Regions from separate parts of the Neobacillus sp. C211 genome, predicted to be linked through region 3. Evidence: riboswitches for the same ligand, from Rfam matches in the RefSeq annotation. Region 3 holds a riboswitch; each other region holds the start of a gene.
The links. Region 3 has a riboswitch for lysine ahead of ACSU6B_RS07200 (aspartate kinase). Riboswitches for the same ligand answer to the same signal wherever they lie in the genome.

Region 1: it holds a riboswitch for lysine, as region 3 does, so the genes downstream of both, ACSU6B_RS13545 (amino acid permease) here and ACSU6B_RS07200 (aspartate kinase) in region 3, are expected to answer to the same signal.
Region 2: it holds a riboswitch for lysine, as region 3 does, so the genes downstream of both, dapA (4-hydroxy-tetrahydrodipicolinate synthase) here and ACSU6B_RS07200 (aspartate kinase) in region 3, are expected to answer to the same signal.

The regions. Positions count from the first base shown of each region.
Region 1 covers NZ_JBPXRO010000012.1:145,079-148,364, reverse strand. The annotation lists gene ACSU6B_RS13555 (winged helix-turn-helix transcriptional regulator) at 57-416, shown strand; gene ACSU6B_RS13550 (YitT family protein) at 482-1,294, opposite strand; lysine riboswitch at 1,526-1,716, shown strand; gene ACSU6B_RS13545 (amino acid permease) at 1,821-3,286, shown strand, end outside.
Region 2 covers NZ_JBPXRO010000022.1:27,520-30,805, forward strand. The annotation lists gene ACSU6B_RS19285 (ribonuclease J) at 1-457, opposite strand, end outside; gene dapA (4-hydroxy-tetrahydrodipicolinate synthase) at 674-1,561, opposite strand; lysine riboswitch at 1,692-1,872, opposite strand; gene ACSU6B_RS19295 (hypothetical protein) at 1,971-2,165, opposite strand; gene ACSU6B_RS19300 (MFS transporter) at 2,258-3,286, opposite strand, start outside.
Region 3 covers NZ_JBPXRO010000005.1:142,216-145,501, forward strand. The annotation lists gene ACSU6B_RS07195 (YslB family protein) at 58-501, shown strand; gene ACSU6B_RS07200 (aspartate kinase) at 550-1,767, opposite strand; lysine riboswitch at 1,881-2,058, opposite strand; gene uvrC (excinuclease ABC subunit UvrC) at 2,129-3,286, opposite strand, start outside.

The DNA of each region.
Region 1 (3,286 bases), on a different contig from region 3:
CAAGTAATTCAAATATGTTATTATACAGTTAGAATAGTAAAAAAGAGGGATTTTATATGAGTGAACTTAACCACCAAGATTGTATGACTCATTCTGCAGAGGAAATTAAACATATATGTACTAACTTTCATAAGGCAATCGAATTTATTGGCAAACGTTGGATGGGTTCTGTTATTTATACGCTTATGGAAGGACCGAAGCGGTACCATGAAATAATATCATCTATTCCAGGAATATCTGATCGTCTCTTAACCGAACGCTTACGTGATTTAGAAAATGAGGGATTGATTGTCAAAAACGTCATTACTACCTCACCAAAAAAAGTGGAATATGAATTGACTCCAACTGGTAAAGAACTAGATGAGGTTATTCATGTGCTAATGAAATGGGTAAAAAAACGTGGGAAATCCCTGTGATGCTCGATAACTATCTTACACAAAAAAGGCTTGCTCTATTGTATAGAAGCAAACCTTTTTTGTTTTTATGGACTTGGCCGATGAAACAGCCCCATGACTTCAATTGTTTCGGTAATATTGACAAATGCTGATGGATCAACTTCTGAAATTAAGTTTTTAACTTCATTAAGTTCGTACCTAGAAATTACCGTTATCATTACGTTTCTTTGATGATTTGAGTAGCCGCCAACACCATCCATAATCGTCAGTCCTCGGTACAAGTTTGTAAGCAAATGACCTCTCATTTCTTCGCCCTTATCTGTAATGATCATTAAAGTTAATTTAGCATGATCTGTATAAATTGCATCCACCACTTTACCTGTAACAAAAATGGAAACCAAGGTATAAAGAGCAGAATCCCAATCAAATAAAAATCCACTGATCAAGATGACGACTGCATTCATGCCTGAAAGTAAAACACCAATCGGAAAATCCCTTTTTCTCGCCACAATCATGCCAATAATATCAAATCCACCGGTCGATCCAGAACAGCGAAAAACTATTCCTACACCTAACCCGGTTAAAGCACCTCCGAAAATAGAAGAGAGAATCCTATCATCGGCAATGGCATGAACGGGAATTAAATAAAGGCCGATTGAGATCATTATTACAGAAAAGATGGAATTCACGATAAATCTTTTACCTAACATTTTATAACCAATAATCAATAACGGAAAATTCAGCAGGAAATTTGCCACCCCTGTATTAACAGGCGAGATCATCCCTAAAATCATAGAAATTCCGCTCAATCCACTGCTTAACACTTCATGAGGGATTAAGAAAAGGTTAAAGGCAACCACAACAATTAGCGATCCCGAAATCATTCCAACAATCTGCATGGTAAAAATCCTCCTATGAAAAACAGGCAATTAATTCTAATTAAAAATAATACCTATTCTCTCTTTTAAAGTAAATTAAATAATTTATTAAAAAGAAACTCAATTATCTGTCTATTCTAATTGATTGAATAAAGACTTCTTATTTCTGGAATAATATATTATTGACAATTCTAAAATAATATTTATACTTTAGTAATATATTAACTATATATGATAAATCCTCATCAAAACCGATGAGGTAGAGGTCGCGGTTTTTATCAGTAAAGCGGACGAGATGAGAGAGACATCTCTGACTCCGTTTGAAAGGAAAAGCTGCCGAAGTGTGCTTTCATCTCTGAAAAAGCATGCTGGGGCTGTCTCCAAATAGGAACAGAACTGTCACGCTTAAACCTACCAGCTAAGCGTGTTGAGCTATCTTTCGGAAGGTATGATGCGGGGTATTTACAATGCCATCGATACTTCTTCGATGGCATTTTTTTATTCCAAACTCCTTCTCGAAAAAATTAGAAAAAGAGGAGTCAAGACAATGCAAACAGCAAGAGTATTAAAAGAGAGTGAATATACTAGTGACTTAACAATACAACAGGATCCAACTGAATTAAAACGAAGTTTAAAATCCCGTCACCTCACAATGATTTCCCTTGGCGGGACGATTGGCACTGGACTTTTTCTAGCTAGCGGCGCCGCTATCCATAGTGCGGGACCCGGCGGGGCAATTCTTTCCTACCTTGTAATTGGTATTATGGTTTACTTTTTGATGCAGGGCTTAGCAGAAATGGGTGCATATATGCCAGTTGCCGGAAGCTTTAGTACGTATGCAACCAAATTTGTCGATCCTTCCCTTGGTTTTGCTCTAGGCTGGAACTATTGGTATAACTGGGCGATTACGATTGCTGCCGAATTAGCTGCTGTAACTATGATTATGAAATTCTGGTTTCCACATACGCCTTCATTCATTTGGAGCGGCATCTTTTTAGTCATCATGTTTCTATTAAACTATCTTTCTGTTAAAGGATTCGGAGAAGCAGAATATTGGTTTTCCTTAATTAAAGTGGTTACAGTTATTATTTTTGTCGTTACTGGTACTTTAATGATCTTCGGCATCATGGGTAATGAAGCAATCGGCTTCAAAAACTTCACTGTTGGTGATGCTCCATTCCACGGCGGCTTTATGTCCATGCTGGGAATCTTTATGGCTGCAGGCTTCTCCTTCCAAGGAACAGAGCTTTTAGGTGTTGCTGCTGGTGAAACGGAGGATCCAAAGAAAGCTATTCCTCGTGCAGTGAAACAAGTTTTCTGGCGTATTTTATTATTCTATGTATTGGCTATACTAGTAATCGGACTGCTTATTCCATATACAAACGGGAATTTAGCAAATGGGGATATAACCGTTAGTCCATTTACGCTGGTTTTTCAAAAGGCAGGCATCGCTTTCGCCGCTTCAATCATGAATGCTGTTATTCTTACTGCTGTATTATCGGCAGGAAATTCAGGAATGTATGCATCCACTCGGATGCTTTGGGATTTGGCCCGTCAAGGCAAAGCACCGAAATTCCTTGGTAAATTAAACAAAAAAGGTGTTCCAGTCAATGCCTTAATTGCAACAACCTTAGTGGGAACACTCGCATTTCTTGCTTCCTTCTTTGGGGATGGAACGGTTTATGTATGGTTGTTAAACGCTTCTGGTATGTCCGGCTTTATCGCATGGCTCGGGATTGCAGTATGTCATTATCGATTCCGTAAAGCATTTGTCGCCCAAGGTAAGGACCTTAGCTTGTTACCATATAAATCAAAATTCTTCCCTTTTGGTCCGCTCTTCGCGTTTGCCGTTTGTGGGTTTGTTGTCTTAGGACAAAATTATTCAGCATTCACGGGTGACCAAATCGATTGGAATGGTGTTTTTGTTTCATATATCGGACTGCCATTATTCCTTATTGTATGGCTAGGATATAAATTCACAAAGAAAACTAAGGTTATACCTTTAGAAAAGTG
Region 2 (3,286 bases), on a different contig from region 3:
GTTGATTATTCACGGGCGTTAAGTCAAACTTGAAATCCCCGGTATGAACGACATTACCCTCAGGTGTATGAAAGACAATACCGAGACAATCAGGAACACTATGACTTACTCTGAAAAAAGATACAGTGGTTTCTCCAAACTCAAGTTTTGAATTAGAGTCAATTGTCATGAGTTTGGTGTTTCCATGGAGACGATGCTCGTCAATTTTTAATTCAATTAAACCAAGTGTAAAATGGGTAGCGTAGATAGGGATATTCAATTTTCTTAAGATATAAGGAATACCGCCAATATGATCTTCGTGCCCATGGGTCACAATTAGAGCACGGATTTTCTCCTGATTTTCTTCCAAGTAAGTAATATCGGGGATAATCAAATCAATTCCTAACAAACTTTCATCTGGAAATTTACCGCCGCAGTCAATGATAAAAATATCATCTGCGTACTGAACCACATACATATTTTTACCGATTTCATTTATGCCGCCTAAGGCGAAAATAGATAATTTATTATCATTAGTTCGCAAGTTAATATCCTCCTTATTCCAAGTAAATAAGAATAGTATGCCCCTTTGGATTTACTTTATCGGATAAGGGAGGTAAAACTTTTGTCGATCAAAAAAAAACTGCCAAATACCCGGTTTTTTACGGAGTTTGGCAGCTATTCTTATCGGTATTTAGATTAATACTTTAACATTGCTCGCTGGTAGAACACCTTGTAGTATTCTTTGCTCTTCGGTGGTTAACGGGAGCAATGGCAGACGAAGACCTCCAACGTTCACTCCATTCATATTCAATGCGGCTTTTACCGGTGCTGGGTTTGGTGCCGCAAATAATGCTTTCATAATCGGGAGAAGACGGCGATGGGCACTAGCTGCATCTTGGACATTCCCATTTTTAAAATGATTTATCATTTCTTGTATTTCATTACCAATGACATGGGAAGCAACGGAAACCACTCCAGCTCCACCAATGGCTAAAACCGGCAATGCTAAGCCATCATCACCACTATAAAGGGTAAAATCACTTGGTGCTTGGCTAATAATTTCAGCCATAGCATCTAAGTTACCGCTTGCTTCTTTTAAGGCGACAATATTTGGAATCTGTGAAAGTCGAACAATGGTCTCTACCGACAGGTTGACCACACTTCGGCCGGGGATATTATAAAGCATAATCGGTAATGGTGTAGATTCAGCAATCGTTTTGAAGTGCTGATACATGCCTTCTTGGGATGGTTTGTTGTAATAAGGAGCAACAAGCATAATCCCATCGACTCCTGTTTCTTCAGCCAGCTTTGTTAAGCTGATGGAAGCTCTCGTGTTATTTGAGCCAGTTCCAGCGATAACCGGAACTCTTCCATTGACAGCGTCGACAACCAATTTAAATAATGCCACTTTTTCTTCCGTTGTTAATGTAGGAGATTCTCCGGTTGTACCAGCAACTACGATTCCATCGGTACCATTTTCGATTAAATAATCTACAAGTATTCTTGTTGCGTTAAAATCTACTTCACCATTTTGATCAAATGGCGTAACCATTGCGGTTAAAACTTGGCCAAAATTCATCATTTCTCACCCTTTAATTAAAATTTTTATAAAATTTAGAGGTGGGTAAAGGCCATTCATAATTTAACGCAAAAAAGCAACAACGAGGGTTCGCTGTTGCAGTAGAAACATAAGAAAAATAAGTTCCCGTGCGTAAGATAGCCCTCCATATAGTTTCCTATATGACAGTTCTGTATTTTTTCAATAGCAGAACCAGCTTCAAGACCAATGAGATTCATTGAAGCTTCGGCAAATTCCCCTTTTCACAATCATCATTGGACCTCATTATCCTCATATTGTGTACTAATGGTCTTTGCGCCTCTATCCTCACTTCAAAAAACATGAAGTAAGAAAATATTTAATTGATAGTAAATATATCAGAATATTCCTTTTGGTTCAAGGGCAATTGGAACTTTATTTGAAATTCACACTATATTTCTACCGTTTCTAAACTCAGTTTATCCTTTTCAACTTCTAAGGCAGATACAATATAAGCAAACCCGTTCATAACAAAGTAAATAACATTAGATTGGACCCGTTCCTTTTCTCCCAAATAAGTATTTATGATAATACTGAAGGAAAAAAAGACAACAAATGATAATGCAATTTTATTAAAAATTATCATATCTACCGACCCCTTTAATTAGGATTCTTATGTTTATCATATTGGCTATAAACCGGTTTTATGCGTGCCTTCGATCGGCCGGTTACCTGAAATCAATTAGGGTCGGGGGTTGGTCCAGTCATAATCGTCCTTCCTGAACGTTCTTTCTTGCCGTGCAGAAAATAGTAAAGAATTGAGGTGGCCAGAGCGACAATACCTAAGATTACATACAGGCTGCTAAAGCCGGTTAATGGAATAATGAATCCAAGGATATATGGACCGAATCCAAGTCCTGCATCAAGAAAGATAAAGAAGGTCGATGTCGCCAAACCCATCCGATGCGGAGGAGTTACTTTAACGGCCACTGCCTGGGTGCTTGACTGCATGTTACCGAAACCAAGGCCAATTAGAACACCTGCTACCAATAAAGTGATGCTAATACTTGCTGAACTTAATAGAAATAAGCCGGCTGCTAAGAGGACAAAGCCCGGATACATTATATAGTTTGCACCCTTCAGGTCCATTAAGCGGCCTGTGATCGGGCGTGATAACAATACTGCGATAGAATAGACTAGGAAGAAGAAACTCGCCGTACTAACTAAGTCGATTTCAATCGCATAGAAGTTAATAAAAGAAAGAACGCTGGAATAACAAAAAGCTACTACCAGTGTAATGACAGCGATGGGCAGTGCCTTTGGCTCAATATAGTTGGAAAGCTTAAATCCTTTTACTTCAGATGTTTTCACCGATACAGTTAATGCAGGCACATCAACAAAGAATGCAGTGATCAAACTAATTACCCCTAAAGCAAGGGAGAAAATAAAAATCATTTGGAAATCTGTATGTTGGGTCATATAGAGTCCGATGAATGGCCCGATAGCGGTAGCGAGTGTTGCACTCATGCTGAAGTAGCCAATCCCTTCCGCTTTTCGAGCAGCCGGGATAATCTGGGCCACAATCGTACCTGTAGCAGTCCCGACCATTCCCCCTGCAATCCCGTGGAGTAAGCGGGTAATAAGCAGGAAGGTAATCCCGAAGTTCACAAAATACAAAAGAAGCGTCAAAATAAATAAAATGACACCAATGAATAACGTTTTCTTTCGGCCAATTGACTCAATAAACCGGCCAATCAACAACCGGCC
Region 3 (3,286 bases):
TGTACTGACACCTAACAAAAAGCGTATATAATAGAATGATAGAAAGAGGGGAAGCTTGTGAACGATAGTACAGTTGTTGTTGAGACTATAGATACCGATGAACCAAAAACCATATCTATTTTCGGGTATGAATTAATCAGAGAAATTCTTTTACCTGAGATTTTAGGAAAAGATACACCTGAAATTTTATATTGGGCCGGAAAACGCCTCGCACGTAAATTTCCACTAACTGATATTGCTCAGATTATGGATTTTTTCACCAAAGCCTCTTGGGGCCAACTTGAAATTAAAAAAGAAAATAAAACTGAGATCCAATTTGAACTAATGAGTCCAGTTATTGTCCCGCGTGTGAAATCAAAAGCTGAGCACTTTTTCCAACTCGAAGCGGGCTTCCTTGCCCAACAAATTGAACTTCAAAAAGAAGCCAATGCAGAAACCTTTGAACATCCTGTAAAGAAATCAAATAAAGTCCTTTTCACTGTTAAATGGGAAAAGAACTAAACGTGGGAATAGGGTGTCAGGCAACGCTTGGTGCCTGACACCCTTTTTTTATTTGTTTGCCAGTTCGAAGGCTTCGTGCAAGGCTTCTACTGCTTTTAACATATTTCTTTCTTCTACTACTGCTGATACTTTGATTTCGGATGTGCTGACCATTTTAATTTGGATGTTGTTAGCAGCGAGTACCTCAAACATTTTTGCTGCTACACCAGGATTAGAAATCATTCCTGAGCCAACAATTGACACCTTTGCTAATTTATTTTCTGCATCAAGCTGCTCATAAGCAAGCACTGCTTTATTATCTTCTAATACCTTTAATGTTTCTAATAAATCATTAGTATGGATAGAGAAAGACAAATTAGCCGTATCGCCCTCTGTAGTACTTTGAATAATAATGTCAACATTCAGGTGATTTTCCGCTAGTGTTGAAAAGATGGTAGATAGACTTGTTAATGAATTCGCCAATCCTAATACTGTTACTTTTGTTATTTCGTCTTCAAATGCGACACCGCGGACTACTAAGTTTTGTTCCATTGCTGCTTCCTCCTCAATAACTGTTCCTTCTACTCTCTCCATGCTCGAGCGTACCTCAAGCCGCACCTGATAGTTTTTAGCAAATTCTACTGCTCTTGGATGGAGCACACCAGCTCCTAAATTAGCTAACTCTAGCATTTCATCGTACGATACTGATAATAATTTGCGAGCATTCTTGATATATCTTGGATCCGTGGTGAAAACCCCAGTAACATCGGTATAAATATCGCATTTATCTGCCTTTAAGGCTGCCGCTAATGCCACAGCTGTCGTATCAGAACCACCACGACCGAGCGTCGTAATTGCGCCTTCTTCCGTGATTCCTTGGAATCCTGCCACAATGACAACCTTACCCGTTGCGAGCTCCGTTTCAATTGCAGACGTTTTAATATTCGAAATGCGGGCATTTCCATGGACAGGTTCTGTGATGATTCCTGCCTGCCAGCCTGTAAAAGAGACGGCGTCAAGCCCTTGCTGATTTAAAGCCATTGACAATAACGCAATGGTTACCTGTTCTCCTGTTGATAACAGCATGTCCATTTCCCGCTTATTTGGCTGTGCGGAAATTTCTTTTGCTAATCCGACCAGTGTATCCGTTGATTTTCCCATCGCAGAAACAACAACGACTACATTATTGCCACGGTCTGTCTCCTCTTTTACACAGGATGCAACATTTAGTATTCTTTCTACATTCGCAACGGAGGTGCCTCCGAATTTTTGTACAATAATCCCCATGTTTGTTTCTCCTTCTTTTAAGTGAATACCTTATTTATCCCCCAAAAAACAAAAAAGCAATGAGAAGGGCATCTCATTGCTCTAGAACACGAAAAAATATTCTCGCACCTACAATGTAAGATAGCTCTCCAAGACATTCGTCTTGACAATCCGGCATTTATTCAATACAGGACCAGCAAAGAAAGAAATGAGACTTTCTTTACTTCGGCGAACATTCCCTTTCATGATCCGTCTTAGAAGCTCATCCTTCTCAGAACCATTACTCTTGAAGCTCGCACCTCTACCTTCACTTTAATACGTAAAAGTGATAGTAAATTAAATTTTCACTTATTATAGCATGTTCTATTTTTTCTTACAATCACTAGGATTGAAGTTTTTTAATTAATTCTTCGGCTACATTCATAGGAATTCCGATATTTGTAAATTCCTCCATACTAGCCTCTTTCATTTTTTTCACAGAGCCAAATTGTTTTAGCAATAGCTTTTTCCGTTTCTCCCCGATTCCAGGAATATCGTCGAGCAAGGATTGAAAGGCACTTTTTCCACGAAGCTGACGATGAAATGTAATGGCAAAGCGATGGACCTCATCTTGAATTCTTTGCAGTAAATAAAACTCCTGGCTGTTTCGGCCTAATGGAACAATTCCCAAAGGATTGCCGTACAGCAATTGGGAAGTTTTGTGTTTATCATCTTTGACGAGTCCCGAGAGTGGAATATCCAGTCCTAGCTCATTTTCCAACACATCTCTTACGGCTTCAACATGACCTTTACCACCATCGATGATGATTAAATCAGGGAGGGGAAGTTCTTCTTTTAAGGCGCGTGAATACCTTCTTCTTGTCACTTCACGCATGGATTCATAATCATCAGGTCCTTGAACGGTTTTAATTTTATATTTCCGGTACTCCCGATGATTTGCCTTCCCATCAATGAAAACGACCATGGCTGATACTGGGTCTGTCCCTTGAATGTTGGAGTTATCAAATGCTTCAATCCGGTGCGGAGTATAGATTCCGAGTAATTCCCCCAAGTTCTCGACCGCCTTAATGGTGCGGTCTTCATCCTTTTCGATCAAGGAAAACTTTTCATTTAAGGCAATTTTTGCATTTTTGATTGCCAATTGGACAATATCCTTTTTCTGCCCCCGTTGTGGCTGGAGCACTTTTACTTCAAGCAGTTGTTCCGCCAGACTCAAATCGACTTCATCTTGAATCAGGATTTCCTTCGGCTTGAAGTGATTAGCTTTCGAATAAAATTGTCCGAGGAAAGTTAGTATTTCTTCCTCAGGCTCATTATAGAAGGGGAACATGGAGACGTCCCTCTCAATTAGTTTCCCTTGGCGGACAAAAAAGACTTGCACACACATCCAGCCTTTATCGACTGCATAGCCAAAAACATCACGATCCGTAAAATCGTTCATGGTAATTTTCTGTTTTTCCATGATGGTTTCGATATGAATGATTTTATCACGGAACTCCTTCGCTCGTTCGAAGTCTAACTCTTCAGCAGCAGCTGACAT